DNA from 3 places in the Anaerobacillus sp. ABR4_321 genome. Region 3 is predicted to be linked to each of the others. Evidence: a T-box and tRNA genes for the amino acid it is inferred to sense, from the RefSeq annotation. Region 3 holds a T-box; the other regions hold tRNA genes.
The links. A T-box is a leader RNA that pairs with one kind of tRNA and senses whether it is charged. The one in region 3 lies ahead of argS (arginine--tRNA ligase), so its partner is inferred to be a tRNA-Arg.

Region 1: it has a tRNA-Arg gene. The T-box ahead of argS (arginine--tRNA ligase) is inferred to sense a tRNA for this amino acid. The anticodon was not compared.
Region 2: it has a tRNA-Arg gene. The T-box ahead of argS (arginine--tRNA ligase) is inferred to sense a tRNA for this amino acid. The anticodon was not compared.

What each region holds. Positions count from the first base shown of each region.
Region 1 is NZ_JBSWTK010000001.1:1,875,679-1,882,846, reverse strand. It holds gene lonB (ATP-dependent protease LonB) at 1-485, opposite strand, end outside; gene clpX (ATP-dependent protease ATP-binding subunit ClpX) at 611-1,885, opposite strand; gene tig (trigger factor) at 2,204-3,496, opposite strand; gene ACXADT_RS09640 (tetratricopeptide repeat protein) at 3,759-4,787, opposite strand; tRNA gene ACXADT_RS09635 (tRNA-Arg) at 5,040-5,116, opposite strand; gene ACXADT_RS09630 (metallophosphoesterase) at 5,274-5,792, opposite strand; gene ACXADT_RS09625 (XTP/dITP diphosphatase) at 5,809-6,402, opposite strand; gene rph (ribonuclease PH) at 6,395-7,153, opposite strand.
Region 2 is NZ_JBSWTK010000001.1:640,415-647,582, reverse strand. It holds gene ACXADT_RS03600 (flavin reductase family protein) at 1-423, shown strand, start outside; gene ACXADT_RS03595 (fumarylacetoacetate hydrolase family protein) at 429-1,307, shown strand; gene ACXADT_RS03590 (homogentisate 1,2-dioxygenase) at 1,328-2,464, shown strand; tRNA gene ACXADT_RS03585 (tRNA-Arg) at 2,563-2,638, shown strand; gene ACXADT_RS03580 (carboxypeptidase regulatory-like domain-containing protein) at 2,841-7,168, shown strand, end outside.
Region 3 is NZ_JBSWTK010000001.1:70,265-77,432, forward strand. It holds gene ACXADT_RS00315 (cation diffusion facilitator family transporter) at 1-598, opposite strand, end outside; gene ACXADT_RS00320 (hypothetical protein) at 749-895, opposite strand; gene ACXADT_RS00325 (hypothetical protein) at 931-1,053, opposite strand; gene ACXADT_RS00330 (ArsR/SmtB family transcription factor) at 1,156-1,482, opposite strand; gene ctaG (cytochrome c oxidase assembly factor CtaG) at 1,738-2,643, shown strand; gene ACXADT_RS00340 (hypothetical protein) at 2,684-3,148, opposite strand; gene ACXADT_RS00345 (TraR/DksA C4-type zinc finger protein) at 3,300-4,034, shown strand; gene argS (arginine--tRNA ligase) at 4,160-5,845, opposite strand; T-box leader at 5,895-6,105, opposite strand; gene ACXADT_RS00355 (hypothetical protein) at 6,164-6,358, opposite strand; gene ACXADT_RS00360 (hypothetical protein) at 6,580-6,894, opposite strand; gene ACXADT_RS00365 (YfhE family protein) at 7,047-7,168, shown strand, end outside.

The DNA.
Region 1 (7,168 bases), 1.8 Mb from region 3:
ATCGCACCAGCACCCTGGTAGATAGGATCATGGACAGAACCAATCAGCGGATCTGCAATTCCTCTCTCATCGAACCGTGCAGTCGTTGCATCGAGTTCAACAAAAATCGCAGAGGGTTTGAACGGTGTCATTCTGTTTCGCTTGGCTTCTTCTAGCACAAGCCTTGCTGCTGCCGTTTTTCCTACACCAGGCGGTCCATAAATAATGACGTGCTGGGGGTTAGGCCCACAGATGGCTGCCTTAAGAGTTCGTATCCCTTCTTCTTGACCAACAATCTCAGAAAAACCAGAAGGCCTTATTCTCTCTGATAACGGTTCACTCAACGAAATATTTCGAAGTCTTCTCAACTGCTCCATTTCTTTTCGAGCTTCCTTATCTATCGAAACTTTCTGGGTTCTTTGATTCCTTAGTAGATTCCAGAAATATAAACCAATTACAATCCCAAAAAACAATTGTATAGCGAGTGCAACACCTGTCCAATTCATAACAAGTACCTCCTGGAGAATAATCAATAGCATTAGTATCTCCTGAGGTAGTGTTCCATAAACCGGAAACTTGGAAAGGATTATCCAAAAAGAAAAACCAACCACATTCGTGGTTGGTTGATTCTTTATGCGCTCTCTTTAGGGGATTCTTTGCCCTCTTCAATTACTGATCCGTCCTCTAAAACGAGGCGAGGAGAAGTTTTCTCACTTACAGTCGATGCAGTAAGAACGCACTTTTTAATTTCTTCACGAGAAGGAAGATCGTACATCACATCGAGCATAATCCCTTCGATGATTGAACGTAATCCACGAGCACCAGTTTTTCTTTCAATCGCTTGCTTAGCGATTTCAACTAGCGCATCATCCTCGAATTCAAGCTCAACATCATCTAACTCGAGAAGTTTTTGATATTGTTTTACAAGAGCATTCTTTGGCTTAGTAAGAATCTCAACAAGAGCTTCTTCATCAAGTGGTTCTAAGCTTCCAATAACAGGTAGACGTCCGATGAATTCTGGAATCAATCCAAAGCGAAGTAAATCTTCTGGAAGTACCTTGCTTAAGTATTCACCTGGCTTCAAGTCATCTTGCTTAGCTTCACCACTAAACCCAATTACTTTCTTACCGAGACGACGCTTGATGATTTGCTCGATGCCATCAAACGCTCCTCCGCAAATAAAGAGAATGTTCGTTGTGTCGATTTGAATAAATTCTTGATGAGGATGCTTACGTCCACCTTGTGGAGGAACACTTGCAGTTGTTCCTTCAAGAATTTTAAGTAGTGCTTGCTGTACCCCTTCACCAGATACATCTCGTGTAATCGATGGGTTCTCAGACTTACGAGCAACTTTATCGATTTCATCGATATAGATGATCCCTTTTTCAGCTTTTTCAACATCATAGTCAGCAGCTTGAATTAGTTTGAGCAAGATGTTCTCAACATCTTCCCCAACATAACCAGCTTCAGTTAGTGATGTTGCATCAGCAATCGCGAATGGAACATTCAAGATTCTCGCAAGAGTCTGTGCTAAAAGTGTTTTACCACTACCAGTAGGACCGATCAGAGCAATGTTACTCTTAGAAAGTTCTACTTCATCAGACTTTGAAGTAGCGTTGATACGCTTATAGTGGTTGTATACAGCTACAGAAAGTGATTTCTTAGCTTTTTCCTGGCCAATTACGTAATCATCAAGAATTTGGCAGATTTCATGAGGTTTTGGAACCTCTTTAAAATCAACCTCTTCTTCAGTTCCAAGCTCTTCTTCTACGATTTCAGTACATAGCTCAATACATTCGTCGCAAATATATACACCTGGACCCGCAACAAGTTTTCGAACTTGATCCTGTGTTTTACCACAGAAGGAACATTTAAGTTGCCCTTTTTCATCGTTAAATTTAAACATGAAATCACCCCTAACCGTTGATCTCGATGAAATCCGAATAGTGAAATTGCAAAGGTCTCTGCTATTTCGTCTTTAGAAACGCTGATCACTAATAAGCAATTCTAACGGGCATTCACCAATGGTTTTTCAACCCTGATTATGTATTGAAATTGTATCATATAACGCAAAAGGTTATGAAGCAAAACGACTCTTAGGAGACTTAATATGTATTGAGTAATTGTCCTACTACTATGTTTATCTAAAATATATGTTTTCATTACAACATATTTGTGTAATAAACAAGGCGCATAATGCGCCTTGTTTATCTATGATGATCTATTAAGCTTTTTTGCTGTTGTCTACTAATACATCGATTGCTTTACGAACGCGGAGGTCACCTTTAAGTGCAGCGTCGCCGCCTTGCATCGCTAGCATTTGACGAATTTGTTCTTCTTCCATGTTATACATAGCTGCCATCTTAGCAAGCTCTTCGTTAACTTCTTCCTCAGAAACTTCGATGTTTTCTGCATCAGCGATCGCTTCAAGAGTAAGGTTTGTGCGTACACGCTTTTCGCCATCCTCTTGCATTTGCTCACGAAGTGCTTTCTCATCTTGACCAGAGAACTGATAGTACATCTCAAGGTTCATGCCCTGCTGCTGTAGACGTTGTTCAAATTCTTGAAGCATACGATCAACTTCAGAGTCAACCATTGCAGATGGAAGATCGATTTCGCTGTTTTCAGTTGCTTTTTCGATCAACGTATCTTTCTTCTTCATATCAGCATCTTCAGCTTTTTGCTTCTCAAGATTTTCTTTTGTAGTCTTTTTAAGCTCATCAAGAGATGCTACTTCTTCGTTAACATCTTTAGCGAACTCATCATCTAGCTCAGGAAGCTCTTTACGCTTGATGTCGTGAACTTTTACTTTGAAAGTAGCTTCTTGTCCAGCAAGGTTTTCAGCATGGTACTCTTCAGGGAAAGTAACTTTTACTTCCTTCTCAGCTCCAGCTTTTTCACCTACTAGCTGCTCTTCGAAACCAGGGATAAATGTGTTAGATCCTACTTCTAGAGAGTAGTTTTCACCTTTTCCGCCTTCAAATGGTTCTTCGCCAAGGAAGCCTTCGAAATCGATGATTGCTGTATCTCCCTCTTGGATCTCGCCATCTTCAACGACTACTAGCTCAGCATGCTTTTCTTGAAGCCCTTTAAGCTCAGCTTCAACATCTTCATCTGTTACTGTAGTGTCTTCTTCTTCAACTTCAAGTCCTTTGTACTCGCCAAGCTTTACTTCAGGCTTAACTGTAACAGTAGCTTTGAAGATAAGGTTTTTACCTTTTTCAATTTGCTCGATGTCAACTTCTGGGCGATCGACAGGGTCGATTCCAGCTTCTTCTACAGCTTCTGAATAAGCTTTAGGAAGGATGATATCAAGAGCATCTTGATAAAGAGATTCTACGCCAAAGCGCTTTTCAAATAGTGAACGAGGTACCTTTCCTTTACGGAATCCAGGTACATTAACCTGTTTTACAACTTTTTTGAACGCCTCGTCTAGTGCTGTATTTACCTCACCAGCATCAACTTCTACTGTAAGGACGCCTTGATTACCTTCAAGCTTTTCCCAATTTGCAGTCATTTACACATTCCCTCCAACAATAAATATATTTCCACTAATCGAGCGTTTAAAAAAAGATGACGCTTTTTGGAGTATAAAAGCGCCAGAAGGCTTTTTTAAACGATCTCTTTTACTAGTAAATATGGGTTTGCAACCATTTTATTATAACATAGTGCAGGTGCTTTTCAATACATACAGTATGATTCACACTGCCTTTACCATTGTTCAGCTTACCTATTTTTGCTTCGATTCGCAAGTGAAAAGGATCTGTTTCCAGCTATTTCTAATCGAATGGTCGATAAAAGGGTTGATTCTCGATTCGCTTGATTCGATCAGCTGGCACCTCAAACTCCGAAGGCTTAACGCCATAAATACTTCCGATTTCTTGACGAGTATAGCTTTCTCCATTTATTTCAGAAGCTACGATATGTACTGCGGCAGCCCAAACAGAACTATTCTTTGGATCAGCTTCGAATGGAGAAATAGCAAAGAGATAGTGCCACCAGATCTGCATGCACATTTCAAACAGCACTGGATTTTCCTGTTCAACATGATCAGATAATTTCTTCTTTACATCTAACGAAAATTCTTGAATAAAAATGTCTGTCAACTCAGACGGATTGACAGAAATCTCTCTTCCAAACTTATGTATGGTCACTTCTTGATCTAGTTTCTTTTCTCTTAACACTTGCAGAACAAGACTTTTTAGAAGTGGGTCTTTCCCTGTTGCGTTTATGTATGCTAAATATGCAGGTATAGCCTTCTCTTCGCTGATATTACTCAGTTTTTGAATCGCTAACCATTGTTTTTCCGTCTTTTCACTTTCGAGATAGCTTATCAACATGTCTGCTTCTTCTTCCGGAACGTCTTCATACTGTTCATCAGAAGTGATGTCGTAGCCAGTCATTTTTCTACTAAAATGTAAAAGCTGATAGAGCGACTCCGCAATGTTCGACGGAAGCTGGTTTTCTTGAAGAACCGCTTCGATCATCGTAACTACTTTTTGATACTTTCCAAGCTGAACCAGTATCGATATGTATACTTGAAAAATGTCGTAATAATCTCCGATCCCCTGTTGCATCATCTTTTCGCAACGTTCAGAGGCTTCTGTCAACTCTCCTAGTTCTACAAGACTGAGTACTAACCCAAAATGGCCCTGTGGGTGGTCAGGATCTATCTCTAATAGTTGACGAAAATGTTCATGTGCCTGATCGATCTTCTTTTCTTTAAGGGCTGCCATTCCTTTTTCGGCAAGCTTGCCTGCCACATTTGGAAAATAAACGATTTTCCTTTCATGTTTTTCTTTGTCCATAGACGTATTCGCTCCACTCTCTTATATTCTCTATTAAAAGAGTTTTCAGCAGGAAAGGCGCAGCTACGATTAGCTTACAGTTTATCAGTATAAAGAAGTAAACTCAAGTTACAGTACTCCCTTGCTTTCTTCCTCCAGTCATTACTAACGTACCCTAACTACGAGTATTAAAAACAGGGAGCTCTCCAAACTACGGTTTCAAATAAAAAAAGCCTTCTATCTAAAAGATAAAAGACTTTGAGAATATGTATATGGCGTCCCAGGAGAGATTCGAACTCCCGACCCACAGCTTAGAAGGCTGTTGCTCTATCCAGCTGAGCTACTGGGACATCGTTTGCCGGCTAGCGACAAATATAAATATACCTAAGTAACATAATAAAGTCAATACCAATTCTTAAGAAAAACTGGATGATTTTACTGTCAGTGATGGGCAAGCATTTTGGCCAATTGCTCAATCATCTGACAGTAAACTCTCACAGTATTGTTCTAGGAACTTAGCTTATACGTCTTTGTAAGTTCATCTACCCGTTCTCCTTGATGATCATAAAAAACAACCTGCACTTCATCATGTACCCATTCTACTATTGCGTATGTTTTTATCGTTGGCTTTCTAGGTAAGCTGATGCTTCCTGGGTTAAGGAATAAAATATTTGAATCAAAATGAACAGTCGCTTCATGAGAATGTCCGAAGCAAACAAGGTCCGCTCCCGTCTCTTCTGCTTTATAAGCTAAATTCATCAAGTTCATCTTAACACCGTACAAGTGACCATGTGTTGCAAAAACTGTTTTTCCGCCCACTGTCTCAGCAACATTCTCAGGGTATCGTGTATCAAAATCACAATTTCCCCTAACTCGTAGCTGAAAAGAGGTCATTCGGGAATCATCGTAGTCAAACTCGGAATCACCGCAATGTACCATACATACAACTTCTTCTTGATGCCTCCGAACGAGATTCTGGAGCTCTTCAGATGAGCTATGGTTGTCACTTACAACGAGTATCTTCATATTTTATCACCTCATTTTATAGTAGTTCTTGAAATGCTTCTTCCAATCGATCAAGAGCTTCCCCTCTATGTGAAATAGAATCTTTTTCTTCCGGGGAAAGTTCAGCCATTGTCTTTTGATAAGATGGAACGAAAAAGATTGGGTCGTAGCCAAAGCCCTCATAACCTGATCGTTTATGAGCAATTCTACCTTCACACGATCCTGAAAAGATTTCAGTCTTTTTACCAGGGCTCGCAACAGCTAACACGCATTGAAACGAAGCTGTTCTCTTGTCATCTGGTACGCCTTTTAATTCTGTTAACACTTTATCAATGTTAGCTTCATCATCTTTCTCTGGACCTGCATACCTTGCAGAATAAACACCAGGTTCACCATCTAAGGCGTCGATGACTAATCCAGAATCATCAGCAATCACGATCTGATTCGTCATACGCATGATCGTTTCAGCTTTTAAAACGGCATTTTCGGCAAAAGTAGTACCTGTTTCTTCCACATCCGGTGCTTCTTCCATGTCTAAGAGTGAGATTACTTGTAACTGTTCCGTTTCAAAGCGACGTTTAAACTCTTTAACTTTCCCGCTATTCTTCGTGGCTACAAGAAGCTTACGCATTTTCACTCGTACCTCCTTTGATTTTCTCCGAAAACTCACCGATTACGTCCGCTTGTTTGATGATCAGTTCTTCTATTCCTGACTGTGCGAGTGAAAGCATTTCGTTCATTTGGTTCATGGTAAACGTTGCTTCTTCCCCGGTACCCTGAACTTCCACAAACTCACTTTTCCCTGTCATCACAATGTTCATATCTACCTGGGCTGTCGAATCTTCTTTATAACAGAGGTCAAGGATAGCCTCACCGTCTTTATTGATCCCTACAGATGTAGCAGCCAGAAAATCCGTTATCGGCATCTTCTTGATCTGTTTATTTGCTAGGGCTTTTTCTATAGCAAGTGCCATCGCCACAAATGCTCCAGTGATCGATGCGGTGCGTGTTCCACCGTCTGCCTGGATAACGTCACAATCGATCCAGATCGTCCGTTCACCTAGTGCTTCAAGGTCAATGACAGTACGAAGGGCACGTCCGATGAGGCGCTGGATTTCCATCGTGCGTCCTCCCACTTTACCTTTACTAGACTCTCGAATATTTCGCTGTTCCGTAGCTCTCGGCAGCATCGCGTACTCTGCAGCTACCCAGCCTTTTCCTTGCCCCCTCATAAAAGGTGGAACCCTTTCTTCAATTGAAGCATTACAAATCACTTTCGTATCCCCAACTGAGATTAATACAGAACCTTCAGGGTGCTTAACGTAATCTTTCTCAATATGTATAGTTCGTATTTCATTATGTTCACGTCCATCGACTCTCATAATCTTCCTCCTGTT
Region 2 (7,168 bases), 570 kb from region 3:
AAAGACACCCTGCTGAATATAGAAGAAACGAAGGAATTTGTGATCAACATCGTAGGAGAAAAGATCGTTGAGCAAATGAATGAGTGTGCGACACCTTTCGATCGTGAAACAGATGAGTTTGTTGAAGCTGGTCTAACAAAAATTGAAAGTGAGTGCATTACCCCGCCAAGGGTGAAAGAGAGCGATGTGCAGCTTGAATGTGTACTCGATCAGATCGTTGAATTTGGGGACCGTGAAGGGGCAGGCAGTCTCGTGATCGGGAAAGTCGTGATGGTCCATGTTCGGGATGAGTTATATGAAGATGGCAAGATCAAGACAGAACTTTTGAAGCCTGTTGGAAGACTTGCAGGGCAGGAGTACACTCGAGCTACAAGCGATACATTTACACTCAAAAGGAAAACAACGGCTGAAGGAAAGAGCTGAGGACATTGAAATTCGTCACGTATGAGTTGCAAGGTGAAGAGCATGCAGGGGTTTTAAAGGGAGAAAAGGTGTATAACGTCCATCAAGCTTCTAACGGCAAGGTGCCAGATGACCTTTTAGAAATTGTTAAAGGAGATTATGCACTTGATCGTTTAGAATTAAATGATGGGCACGACCTGTCCCATGTGAAGCTGAAAGCACCTCTTCCTTGCCCTGCTAGTATAAGAGACTTTTATGCGTTTGAAGAACATGTCATTACGGCTAGACGCAAAAGAGAACTTGATGTGGTGCCTGAATGGTACGAGATTCCCGTCTTCTACTTTACAAATCATCATGCTGTAAAAGGTCCAGATGAGGTTATTGCCTCACCAAAAGACTGTGAAAAACTAGACTATGAACTAGAAATAGCTTGTGTCATAGGGAAAAAAGGTAGAAATATAAAAGCGAGTGAAGCAAGCGACTATCTATTCGGCTACATGATCATGAACGATTGGAGTGCGCGGGACATACAAGCGAAAGAGATGAAAGTAGGGCTCGGGCCAGCAAAAGGGAAGGATTTTGCAACTTCTTTCGGACCATATCTTGTTACGCCGGATGAATTATTGCTGCATGGGGAACTCGACCTTAAGATGGAAGCTTATGTGAACGGTGAACGTTATTCCGTGGGAAATGTGAAAGACATGTACTATTCATTTGGGGAATTGATCGAACGAGCGTCGAAAGATGTCACGCTGTATCCAGGGGAAGTAATCGGATCGGGTACCGTGGGCAGCGGATGTATCCTTGAGCAAACCGGACGTGATTGGTTGAAGGCTGGTGATCGAGTGGAACTCTCTATTACTCATCTCGGCAGCCTGATCAATGTTGTTGGAGAGGAGGAATAAGAGTGGCTTTTTACCAGAAGATGGGGGAGGTCCCTCATAAGAGACACACGATGTTTAAGAAAGAGGATGGATCCCTTTATAGAGAACAGGTGATGGGGACAAAAGGATTCTCAGGCATTCAGTCCATCCTCTACCACCATCATTTTCCTACAGCAGTAAAGGAAGCGAATTATTTAAAAGATGCTTTACCAGAGTATGAGAAGCAGGATGCATTGAGGCATCGTCATTTCCGTACAGCAGCATACGACAAAAAGGGGGATGCTGTTGTCGATAGGTGTTATTTCCTGGGGAATGAGGATGTTTTGATCGGAGTTGTGAATCCTGCAGAATCGATGAATTACTTTTACCGCAACAGTGATGGAGATGAGCTTTTCTTCGTTCATCATGGTACTGGTAAGATTGAAACGATGTTTGGTGAGATCACCTATGAGCCGGGCGATTATGTGTTGATTCCCATCGGCACGATTTATCGCGTCTTTCCGAACGACGAGAACCGCTGGTTAGTAATCGAGGCAACGAGCGCCATCACAACCCCTAGACGCTACCGGAATGAATACGGTCAGTTGATGGAACACAGCCCTTTCTGCGAGAGAGATATCAATGGGCCTGAGCGCCTGAATACGTATGATGAGAAGGGTGAGTTTGAGGTCGTTACAAAAGCACGTGGCAGCTTGCATCGACATGTGTTCGACCATCATCCATTGGATGTTGTTGGGTGGGATGGCTACCTTTTTCCGTGGAAGTTCAATATCCGTGACTTTGAACCGATAACGGGTCGTATTCATCAGCCGCCACCGGTTCACCAAACGTTCGAAGGACATAACTTCGTTGTATGTTCATTCGTGCCAAGATTATATGACTATCATCCAGAGTCGATACCAGCACCTTACTTTCATAGTAACGTCGACAGTGATGAAGTGCTTTATTATGTAGAGGGAAACTTTATGAGTCGTAAAGGGATCGAAGAGGCTTCGATCACCTTGCATCCATCTGGTATTCCTCATGGCCCGCATCCAGGTAAGATCGAAGGAAGCATCGGCAAAAAAGAAACGCTCGAGCTTGCTGTCATGATCGACACGTTCCGACCGCTCAAGACGATTGACAAAGCGAAGGATTATGAAGATCAAGCTTACATGAAAAGCTGGGTTACCGAGTAAACGATCAATTGGGGGAAACGAACGGAAGGCGCGGCTAGAATAATAGCCGCGCTATTACTTTTCATACATTCCCTTTTATTGTATAATAAAATCCATTCGGCCCCGTAGCTCAGGGGATAGAGCAACGGTTTCCTAAACCGCAGGTCGGAGGTTCGATTCCTCTCGGGGCCGCCATTCTTTTAATAACATACATAGATCTAGTAACACTCGAACAAAAATTTGTTCGGGTGTTTTTTTATACCCAGAGTTCAAAAAAACAGGCTTGTTCAACTAGGGACAAGGATGGAATTTAAGAGCACATATAGGCCTATCCACCACGACATGTACCCTTTCTATGCATAAACCTATAGGAAGTGAATATTAAGGAGGAAGAATAGTGTCATTTCCGAACGAAAATCAATATACATCCGTGCCTTTGGGATCAGGTTTTTATTTTGATGTGTTCAATGATGAATCTCCGGCAGCAGTAGATTTAGTCGGTGATACATCAAACCCATCGTTCGCCATCGCGTATGATGATACAAATGTCTACTTTCGTTTACGTTTAAACGATGACCCGCGTAATAATAAGAAAACAGGCTTTCAAAATTTTTCATGGGGTGTTTTATTCAATACTGGAGGACCGCCGGGAACGTACCAATGGCTTTTAGCTGTAGATGGGCTAAGTGGGGAGCTCGTTCTCATTGAAAACACAAACCAAGAAGTCAACTCATGGAATGATCCGGCTGAAGGAACCGATGGCAGAGGGAAACCAAATTACTCGCAGCCGATCATAAACTTCGATATTGCGAGGGTTACGCCAGCTGACACAACGTTTGGTGGGAATAACAACGTCTTTCTGGACTTTTTTATACCAGCCAACATTTTATTCGATTTTCTAAACATAACTGAAAACACACCACTGCAGCTTATATCGTTCACCTCGACGAATGCGAATAACTACAATAAGGACTCTTTGAGGATTTCTGAAGGTTTTCAGTTCACCGATGCTTTTTCTGATCCGATCTCAGTAGAGGATACTAACGTAAAAGCAAAACTAGATCTTCAAAAAATACTAGTGAGTGGTCCTACTACAGTCGGGGCAGGAGATGAAGCAGTCTATACTGCTAGATTAGTTGTAGAAAACACAGGCCAAAGCAAAGCGAAAACTGTTAAATTGCAAGATGTGATCGAGTTTGATTTAGTGAGTGGATTTTCAATCATTAGCAGCTCTACAGGTAATGCGTTTTATAATGAGAACACAAATACCCTGGGGTGGGAAATTGGAATTTTACCGCCTGGAGAAACGGCAGTTCTCGAATTTGAAGTGAGTGGATTCTTCACGACGGATGGAGAACGTGTTCTTGAAAGAGCAAGAGCGATAGGGACGGATGGTAACACTGGTGCGAGGATATCATCCGATACGGTTACGACGGTTATTACTGTAACTAGTAATGGAGGAGTTACCGGGATCGTTAAAAACCACACAACGGGTCTTCCTTTAGCGGATGTTGTCGTGGAACTAAAAGATGGCGCAACAACGATTGCTGTAACGACAACGAATGACAGAGGAGAGTATTCGCTTACTGAGATAGCGCCTGGGTCATACACGATTGAATATTCTAAGCCCAATTTCATTACAAATATCCAGACGGTGGTAGTCAGTTCAGGAGCGATCACAAGGAAAGATGTTTTTCTAACGGAGCTCCAAGGAGCCGTAGAAGGAACTGTTACAAATGGAAGTGGCGGGGCAATTGCGAATGCTACTGTTTTACTCGTCGATTCTGCTGGAAACGTCATCGATGAAGGTACCACGAATGCGAGCGGGGAATATAACTTCCCATCGGTAAAGACAGGATCTTACACAGTTGTTGTCAGCGCGTCAGGGTTTCAGTCGGCTGAACAAGGCGTAATGGTAAAGGGGGGTCAAACGTCGACTGCAAACTTTGTCCTTGAACCGAATCCAGGAACGGTACAAGGCACTGTAACAAATGAAGCAGGTGACCCACTGAGCGGTGCGTTAGTGGAGGTATTGAATCCTGCCGGAACGACAATCGCTAGAGTGTCGACTGATGCTTCTGGTAATTATGTTATCGATGATTTAGCTCCAGGGGATTATCAATTACGAGTAAGTAAAGATCTTTATCGAACATCCGTTGTTGGGTTTAATCTTGATGCTGGAGAAACAAAGAACGTGAACGTAGAGCTAATTGCAAACCCCGGGGCACTGGAGGGAGTTGTGACTGACTCTGCAACATCTGATCCGCTTCCTGGTACAACCGTTCAAGTTGTTGACGCTCGCGGCGTTACAGTAGCATCCACTATTACTGCTGTTGATGGCTCATATAGCTTTTCTAACCTTGCTCCGGGACAATACAGTGTGACGTTTATAAGCGATGGTTACGGATCGAAGACTGTTGGAACAAAAATACGTTCAAACGAAACAACACAACTTAACGTAAGTCTCGATCAACTAGTAGGGGGAATTGCAGGTCAGGTAACAGATAACGATGGGAATGTCCTGACAGGAGCAATAGTCGAAGCATTCTTCAACAATGTTCACGTTGCAACTGTTACAACGGATAACAATGGTTTGTATGAAATCAATAATCTTAGTCCAGGATTTTATACGATCACTGTCTCCAAGGTGGGATATTCTACGGAAACGGTTGGTGCATCTGTTGTTGAGAATGAAGTGACTCGGGCAAATGCAACTCTTATTCCTAATCCAGGAACGCTAGGAGGGACTGTGCTATCTAGCGGTGACCCGATTTCTGGAGCTGTCATCACCGTTCGCGATGATCGCACGGAAGCTATTATTACGCAAGTCATCACAGATGATCAGGGCAGATATACGGCACTTGGATTGGCACCAGGACCTTACACGATTATTGCGTCAGCTGAAGACTTTCAAAGTCAATTTAAAGGTGCGACGATCGTTTCAGACCAAACGACTACTGTAAACTTCTCATTAGAGCCAAATCCTTCAAGTGTTTCAGGCACAATCATAAACGGAGATACTGGCCTTCCAATCACTGGTTCTATGATTGAAGTGCAGATTTTTGATGCAGCTGGAACGTTAGTAACAACTGCATTTACGAATCTTAATGGAGAATACGAAGTAACGGATCTTCCACCAGGAATTTATAACATTACTGCGCATGCAGCTGATTTTCAATCGAACTCAGCTACTGCTTCCCTATTACCAGGAGCATCGACGGTAGTAGATATTGAACTTACGCCTGCACCGGGTAATATTGTCGGCACAGTAACAGATAGTGATGGAAACCCGCTTAGTAATGTATCTGTGAGGATCATTGATGATCAGGGACTTTTAGTAGGAACGATCTTAACTGATTCAAATGGAGGTTATGTGTTTAATGGTTTAGCACCAGGAAATTATACTGTTACAGCAATTGCTTCTGGCTTTCAGTCCTCTTCTACGGGGGCTATCGTAGAACCTAATGAAACAACAATCGTGAACCAAAGTTTAGAGAGTAACCCGGGCAGCATTTCAGGGACGGTATCTCCTGTCGTTGAAGGTACTACGGTTACGCTAAGAACATCAGATGACCTTTTTGTTGCAACAACACTCCTAAATGAGGCTGGAGAATTTACGTTCAGTAACCTCGTTCCCGGAGAATATATTGTTTCCGCCACTGCACCGAATTACCGTGTATCTACCGCGGGTTCCACGGTTGTCGCAGATCAAATAACGTCTGTTGATTTAACGATGCAGCCTAACCCTTCAGAAATGAGCGGTACGATTACTGAACCTAGTGGCAATCCGATTCCAAATGCTACTATTCAAATTATCGATACGAACGGTAGTATATTAGGCTCAGGTGCAACGGACCAATCCGGGCAATATGTGATTGGAAACTTACCGCCTGGATCTTTTTCAGTCATTGTCAGTGCACAAGACTTTGCTTCCACAACTGGTGGGATCACATTAACACCTGGTCAAACTGTAACGGATGCAGATTTTGTCTTGATTCCGGATCCAGGAACCATCGTCGGGCAAGTGATCGACACTTCTGGGAATGGCATTTCTGGTGCCACTGTCATCATTCGAACCTTTGATAATAATCAAATCAAAACGCTTACGACGAATGAGTTTGGAGAATTTATCGTTGAAGGGCTCGCCCCTGGTTCTTATACGGTAGTCGCAACGGCCACTAACTTTTCAACGGAATTTGTCGGTGCAGTAGTTGCGAGTAACGAAAATACGATCGCAACGTTAACGCTCGAGAGTTTAGTAGGGAATATTTCAGGATCAGTCGTTGATAGTGATGGCAATTTAATCACAGGTGATAATATTGGCATCAAGTTATTTAGTGCTAGTGGAGCCTTACTTCAAACGTTTGTTGCAAATTCAGACGGGACATTTTTCATTAGTGCGCTACAGCCTGGACAGTACAATGTGAATGCAACCGCCCCTTCTTATACTGCAAACACAGCGAGTGCAAGTGTTATTGCTGGAGCGACAGAAACGGTAACGATTCCTCTTCAACTTTTACCTGCTACTCTTACAGGAAGGGTAACGAATACTGCGACAGGGGAAGGGATTACCGGCGCTGTTCTAACGTTTACAACTTCAGAAGGACTACCGATCGCAACTTCGATCTCAGGCTTGAATGGCGAATATATTGTAGAAAACATCCCAGCAGGCACGGTAGTACTAAGCGTAAACGCAACTGATTTCGGTGCGAAATCCTTGACGAC
Region 3 (7,168 bases):
CATTCACCAACACATAGAGCGTAATCATAACCGAAAGAATCGGGTCGAGAATCGGGATGTTTTTAAACATCAGAACGATACTCACGATCAATACAGCTACCCAGCCTAGTACGTCTTCAAGTAAGTGCCACGTTACCACTTTTTCATTCATGGATTTACCACTACGGAGTTTAAAAACAGCTGCACCGTTCACGAGAACGCCTAGAATTGCTAATACCATCATTCCACTCGCTTGAACAGGCTCTGGATTTAAGAGACGAGGGACGGCCTGTGTCAAAATAAAAAGGGAGCCGCCAATTAAAATGATGCTGTTGATTAAAGCTCCAAGTAACGAAAATCTTCTATACCCAAAGCTAAACGTGGCGTTACTTCCTTTACGGTTTGATTTCTTTTGGAGATACCACGATATTCCTAATGATAATGAATCTCCTAAGTCATGCAGAGCATCAGATAGGATCGCCATACTGTTCGTTAAGAGGCCGCCTATGATTTCTATGATAGTAAAACTGAAGTTTAGGAAAAATGCCGTTTTAATATTTTTTACTGAGCTGTGATTATGGTGTCCCATCTTATCCCTCTCTTCGCTCGAATTCGCCATTATTATGTATTCCTTACTTCATGCTGTTTATAACAAAAAAAGACCTTTCTCCTCGGAAAAGTCTTTTATACATTACCAAATGCCCAGACCCAGTAGGCGACTCCCCATACTGCGCTGATAATAAGTAATATAATAAGCAGTCTTATATTTTTACTCCTCATGTTCAGGCATCTCCTTTTGATTCTCTTCCTTTCTTTCTTTTCGTTTTAGCATATAAAGAAAGAAACCAAACAGTCCGAAGACAACAAAGAAGATAACCGTCGACATGACGACTAAGATTGATCCTATATCCGTCATCTCGTCCACCTTCCTATAAAAACACTGTTAATTCCTTAGCCACTATAAGATAGATAGATCGATAATGCACCGATCACAACCATCGTAATAAAAGGCAGAATAAAAGCTAAGAAAATAACAGCAGATTCAGTTTTATGCTGCTTAATTTTTGCTAACATGCTTATTCCCCTCTCGTTCGTTCTATCCACATTATAACTTCGCTTACATTCATTCAACACCTAATTTTATGAACGTTTCCAAACTTTTTTCAATCATTCCTACTAATCATGACAAGCATGATTAATCGCCTGACTCAAAAGCGCCATCACGTGTGTATCATCTGGGGAATAATAAATGCTTGTTCCTGCTCGTCGAAATTTAACCAGCCTTAAATTTTTCAAGAAACGCAATTGATGTGAAACGGTGGATTGAGACAATTGAAGCCCTTCCGCTATTTCACTAACAGAGCATTCATGATCTGCTAGAAGATTTAAGATGCGTATTCTTGTAGGATCACCTAGTGCTTTAAACGTTTGCGACACGATAAATAACGTTTCTTCATCAAGATCCACGTTCTCAAGGATAGCGTCTCTTTCTTGATTATCCATACTTTTTCCTCCGTTTTATATGAATGTGCGTTCATATATGGTCCTGTTGCCATTCTATGTGAAGGTTTGCTCTACTGTCAACTAGAGGTCAGAATGTCACGGTTCCTTCACACATTCCTATTAGGTATTGTTGTATTTCCTTTGATTCCTTTTTACAATAATGGTAGAGGTTAATGAGATTTTGTATTGATGTGGTATGATGGGTATGTTGATTTGCTATGACTGGCTTATGAAATATAGATGGAGGTGTTCCTGATGTGGGAACAATTATCAAGCACGTTTTCCTTTAGTGCGTTGTGGAGCCCTGGGTTAATGGTCGCTGCCATTTTCGTAGGAGTACTCTATTTACTTCTAACTGGACCATGGAAAAATTCTTTTAAAGATTCAGCTCCTTTTCCGTTGTATAAAAAGCTGTTCTTTCTTTTAGGCGTATTTATTCTCTATATTGGATTCGGTGGACCTTTATCACTTATGGGGCATTTACTTTTAAGTATCCATATGACCGAGATGGCACTCGTTTATTTAATCGCACCGCCATTGATGATCATCGGTACGCCAGCGTGGATGTTAAGACCGCTTCTCAATATCAAGGTCGTCCATAAAATTGTGAAGTTCTTTACGTTTCCAATCATTTCATTGCTCTTATTTAACGGGCTGTTTTCCTTTTATCATATCCCTGAGATCTTTGACTACTTAATGGTTAACTATACAGCTCAGGATATTTACAAGGTCGCACTGATTCTATCCGCTTTTGCAATGTGGTGGCCACTTGTATGTCCTGTCCCTGAATATGATACCTTATCAGGAGTGAAAAAGCTTGGATATATCTTCGCAGATGGTGTTCTATTAACACCTGCGTGTGCATTGATCATCTTCGCTTCAACTCCTTTATATGCTACTTATACTGATCCAACTGTATGGGCGACGGCAATGGGTTACTGTGTTCCTGGGGGCACTACTGTACCTCCTGAACTTTTTGCTCAATTTAAACCACTCGGAATCTTAGAAGACCAGCAATTAGGTGGAATCATCATGAAAATTATTCAAGAAATCTCATATGGTTCTGCACTAGGCTACATCTTCTTCCAATGGGCACGAAGAGAACGAGAAAAAGATGCAGAAGAACTACAATCCGCAGATTTTCGAATGAGTGAAATTTAACTAAAACAGGCAGTGAGGAAAAATTCTCACTGCCTGTTTTTTAATTCGGTAATCTTCTTAATAAGAACTTTCGACACACAAGTCCTATTCCAACACCTATCACAATTCCGAGTATCGGAGTGAATGTGGGTGGAATCGGTATAACATTCGAGTAAATGACTCCGATCGTTGAAAAATATGCCCCTGAAACAAACGGAATACTTACGTATGTAGGAATACGCATGCTAAGACGCTGATATGCCATCACATAGCTTTCAAAAATCGCAAACAAGTAGATACATGGATAAAACATCGCCCATTGATAGTTCGTTACATCGACTGCAAGGCTTGACTTGCCTTGAAAGCTATACAGAATGTTCAAGTTAAGGTTCGAGTTTACATTGATTAAAAATTCGAGAAGGATAAAAAATCCGCCGCGAATATAAGCACGATTTAAAATTTGTCCAAACCCTGGAAACGCGATACTCCAAAGTAAAACCTCAATAGGATAAAACTTCCTTTTCATCTGATCACCAGTTTCTCCACAGCTTTGTCACCTCCCTATTTTTTTCCAAATAACTGGGATTCATTCTTTATTCATGGAATTATTTTCAGAAGTAGCATGTGAAGCTTTGCTACATACTACAACTATCCATAAAAATAAGGAGGCTGTATTTATGCTGACAACCAATCAGCTTCGTTCATTTAAAGAAATGATAAAGAATCGATTAGCAGAAATTGAAGAACAAGAAAGAACTGAACAAGACGATTTTGGTCTATCGCAGGCCTTTGTTCAAGAATCCACCGGTGAACTATCAAATTACGATAACCACCCTGGTGATACTGGAACTGAGTTATTCGAACGTGAAAAAGATTTGTCTTTAGATGAACACTTAAAACAAGAAAAAGCAGAGCTAAACCTTGCCTTACAAAGAATCAACCAAGGTAAATATGGTGTTTGTCAGGAATGTGGAAAAGAAATTGCTACTGAACGGCTACTCGCCATGCCAACAGCAACAACTTGCGTCGACCATTCTCCATCTGATCAAACTTCCCACAATAGACCTGCAGAAGAGTCTGCAAATCCGTTTGGAAGATACGATAACGATAACCGTGATGCGAATTTCTTTGACTCTGAAGATTCCTGGCAACGTGCAGCGAGTTATGGAACATCAGATACCCCTTCAGATTTCATCGATCCAAAAAAAGACTACGACAATATGTATGTCGAAGCAGACGAACCATATGGGTATGTTGAAGAGATCGAGACGTTTCTTACATCTGATATCGATGGGAAACCGACTGGTGTTATGCCGAATGAATCTCATGAACGATACGAAGAGACGATCGATGAATATGAACAAAATATGTTTGATGGAACAGTTGAGGATACGGATTACACGGGCTATTAAAAAAACGCAGATCCACTTAATGGGTCTGCGTTTTTATTATTATTGAAAACCTAAAATATCATAGTCCCTATACCGCAGGAATTTGGAAACCTCTTCAGGCTTTGCAAACAGCCTGAACCATGTTATTACATTTCTTGTGGCGCATGAATTCCGAGTAATCGAAGACCTTCTGTTAACACGATCGAAACGGATGCCACTAAGTCCAGTCTACCTTGTTTCATATTTTCTTCATCAAGTATTCTTACATGGCTATAATATTTATTGAAAGAGCGAGAGAGGTCGATCAAGTATTTAGCAACGATCGATGGGTCAAAATCACTTGCTGCTCTTTGAACCGTTTCAGGAAAAGCATTGAGTAACATAACGATTGGCCATGCCTTCTCATCCTCCACTCCAGAGACATCACCCTTAGTGTATTGTCCCTTTCTTAAGATCGAACATGCCCTTGCATTCGTATATTGCACGTACGGACCTGTCTCTCCTTCGACTCTCAACATGCTTTCGAGAGAGAAATCGATGTCGTTTCGACGGTCATTCTTCAAATCGTGGAACAGTACAGCTCCTACACCAACTTGTTTTGCAATAACATCTTTATTTAATAACGAAGGATTTTTCGTTTCAATATTAACTTTCGCAAGCTGAATTGCCTCTTCAAGCACTTCTTCTAGGAGAACGACTTTCCCTTTACGCGTAGACATTTTTTTGCCATCCTTCAACATCATACCGAATGAGATATGATGCATGTTTTCTGCGAAATCAAAGTCTAGCTTCTTCAATACTTCGATCAGTTGTTTAAAGTGCAAGCTTTGTTCATTCCCTACTACGTATAAAGATTGACTGAATCCATATGTTTCGTAGCGGTATAACGCTGCTGCTAAATCACGGGTAGCATATAACGTTGCTCCATCTTTTTTCTTAATCAAACATGGAGGAAGGTTGTCGTCGTCCATCTCTACAACTAGCGCACCTTCTGACTCTTTGAGTAACTCTTTGTCAGATAGAAGCTGAACAACGCGATCCATCTTATCGTTGTAAAATGCTTCCCCGTTTGTTGAGTCGAAGGAAATATCCATCAATTCATAGATACGATTAAACTCTTTTAGTGATTCTTCTCTAAACCACTCCCATAGCTTAACGGCCTGCTTATCTCCATCTTCTAAGCGCTTAAACCATCTTCTTCCTTCATCTTCAAGATTGGCGTCTTTCTCAGCTTCTTCGTGAAACTTAATGTATAGAGCGAGAAGTTCTTTAATCGTATTCTGACGAACCTTTTCTTCGTCACCCCATTTCAAGTAAGCTGCGATCAGCTTACCGAACTGAGTTCCCCAATCTCCCAGGTGATTGATTCGGATAGGCTCGTAGCCTATTTTTTCAAGTAATAGAGCTAGTGAATTTCCAATAACAGTTGAGCGTAAGTGCCCCATTGAAAAGGGCTTCGCTATATTAGGAGAAGACATGTCGATTGGAACCTTTCCATTGTTGCCATGATTGCTTTTTCCAAATTCATATCCACTCTCTAACACGTCACTTATGATTTCTGATGAAGCCTGTCTCTTTTTCAAATACACATTAAGATAGGCCCCTACAGACTCACATCTTTCAAAAGCAGGATGTTCTAATTTGGGCGCTAACTCTGATGCGATTTGTTGAGGAGAACGTCTCATGATTTTAGCGAGATCAAAACACGGAAAGGCAAAATCTCCATAGCTTTCTTGACTTGGTTTTTCGATTCGGTTGAGAATGGTCTCGTACGCTACTTTATGTTCAATCACATGATAAAGCTCATTTGCAAATATGTCTTTATAGTTCAATTAGAAATCCTCCTTCATAATATACAAAAAACTCCGCCTCTAATCATTGATTAGAGACGGAGTAATCCGCGGTACCACTCTTATTGCCTGGTTACAACCAGTGCCAACTTTATTCCATAACGGGGAAACCGACCATTCCTACTAATCGTTCAGAACAGTATCTTGAAAGTCCGGTTCATGCTTGCCTAGGCTCCAGGCTCACACCATCCCCGGATCGCTTTTCCCTTCACAAACACTACTCTCTTTCGCATAGACGTTGTTATATTACTAATCAGTATAGCTAAATCACACAAAAAATCAAACCATTTTTTTGGCACATTAGCCTGAGTGCTGTTCCTGAGGTTGTTCTTGACGTTCTCCATCGGCCAAACCTTCTTTATAAGCTTCCCGATAAATAGAGGTCATGTACATGTAAATAAGCTGTCTTACTTTAGGTTCAACGTTGACGACTTCTAAATGTTTCATACACCGATCTACAGCGAGCTTCTCCTTCTGAGTGTTTCTTATCGTCATCGTAAGAACCACCTTCCAATTTAGTACCTTTATTATACATTACTTAAACAACAAGAGTACATACATTCGACAAAACCTATCAAAACATCAATGAAAATGATACAAATGGACAGCAAACCTGACTGTTCATCTGAGTCTTTTTGCATATATCTCGTTTGTTCAACTTATTTTCACCATACAACTATTGAACAATCGGTATACAAAAAAGTAGAACGAGAATATTACTCTCGTTCTACTTTTTCCATTTCTTCAATGACAGGTTCCTTTGAACCATGCCATGCATAAGCAACGTTGTAAAGTTCACCTTCGACTACTAAATTCCAAGTCATCTCATCTTCTACAACAAGCTTTTTGGCATCACCTTCACCCTCGGGCTGTACAAAGACATAGTACTCGTGGTGATGACTTTCCTTACTAACGATTTCGCCTCGTTCGATGTGCTCTTCATGAACATACGTATACTTCCCTAACAAAAGAGCTCCCACGATCACAATGAAACTTCCTATTATGAGATTCGTTAATTTTTTTCGTTCCATAATTCCTCCAATAGTAAAAACGACATACGCTTATCATTAAGTTACCACAAAATCGTGTGCGATAACAAAATAGAACATGTATGTTTAACTCATTTTCTACCAGGGTATCGATTTAATATAAGCCGATATTTACTACAAGGAGGAATAGCATCATGGCTAAGAACTCTCAATATCAACCGATTCACGAAAAAGGTTTTCAATTAAGTGATGCACAGGAAGTTGCATATGCAAAGGACTTTAAAAAAGCGGACATCGCAGGTGGCGTTCGAAAGCC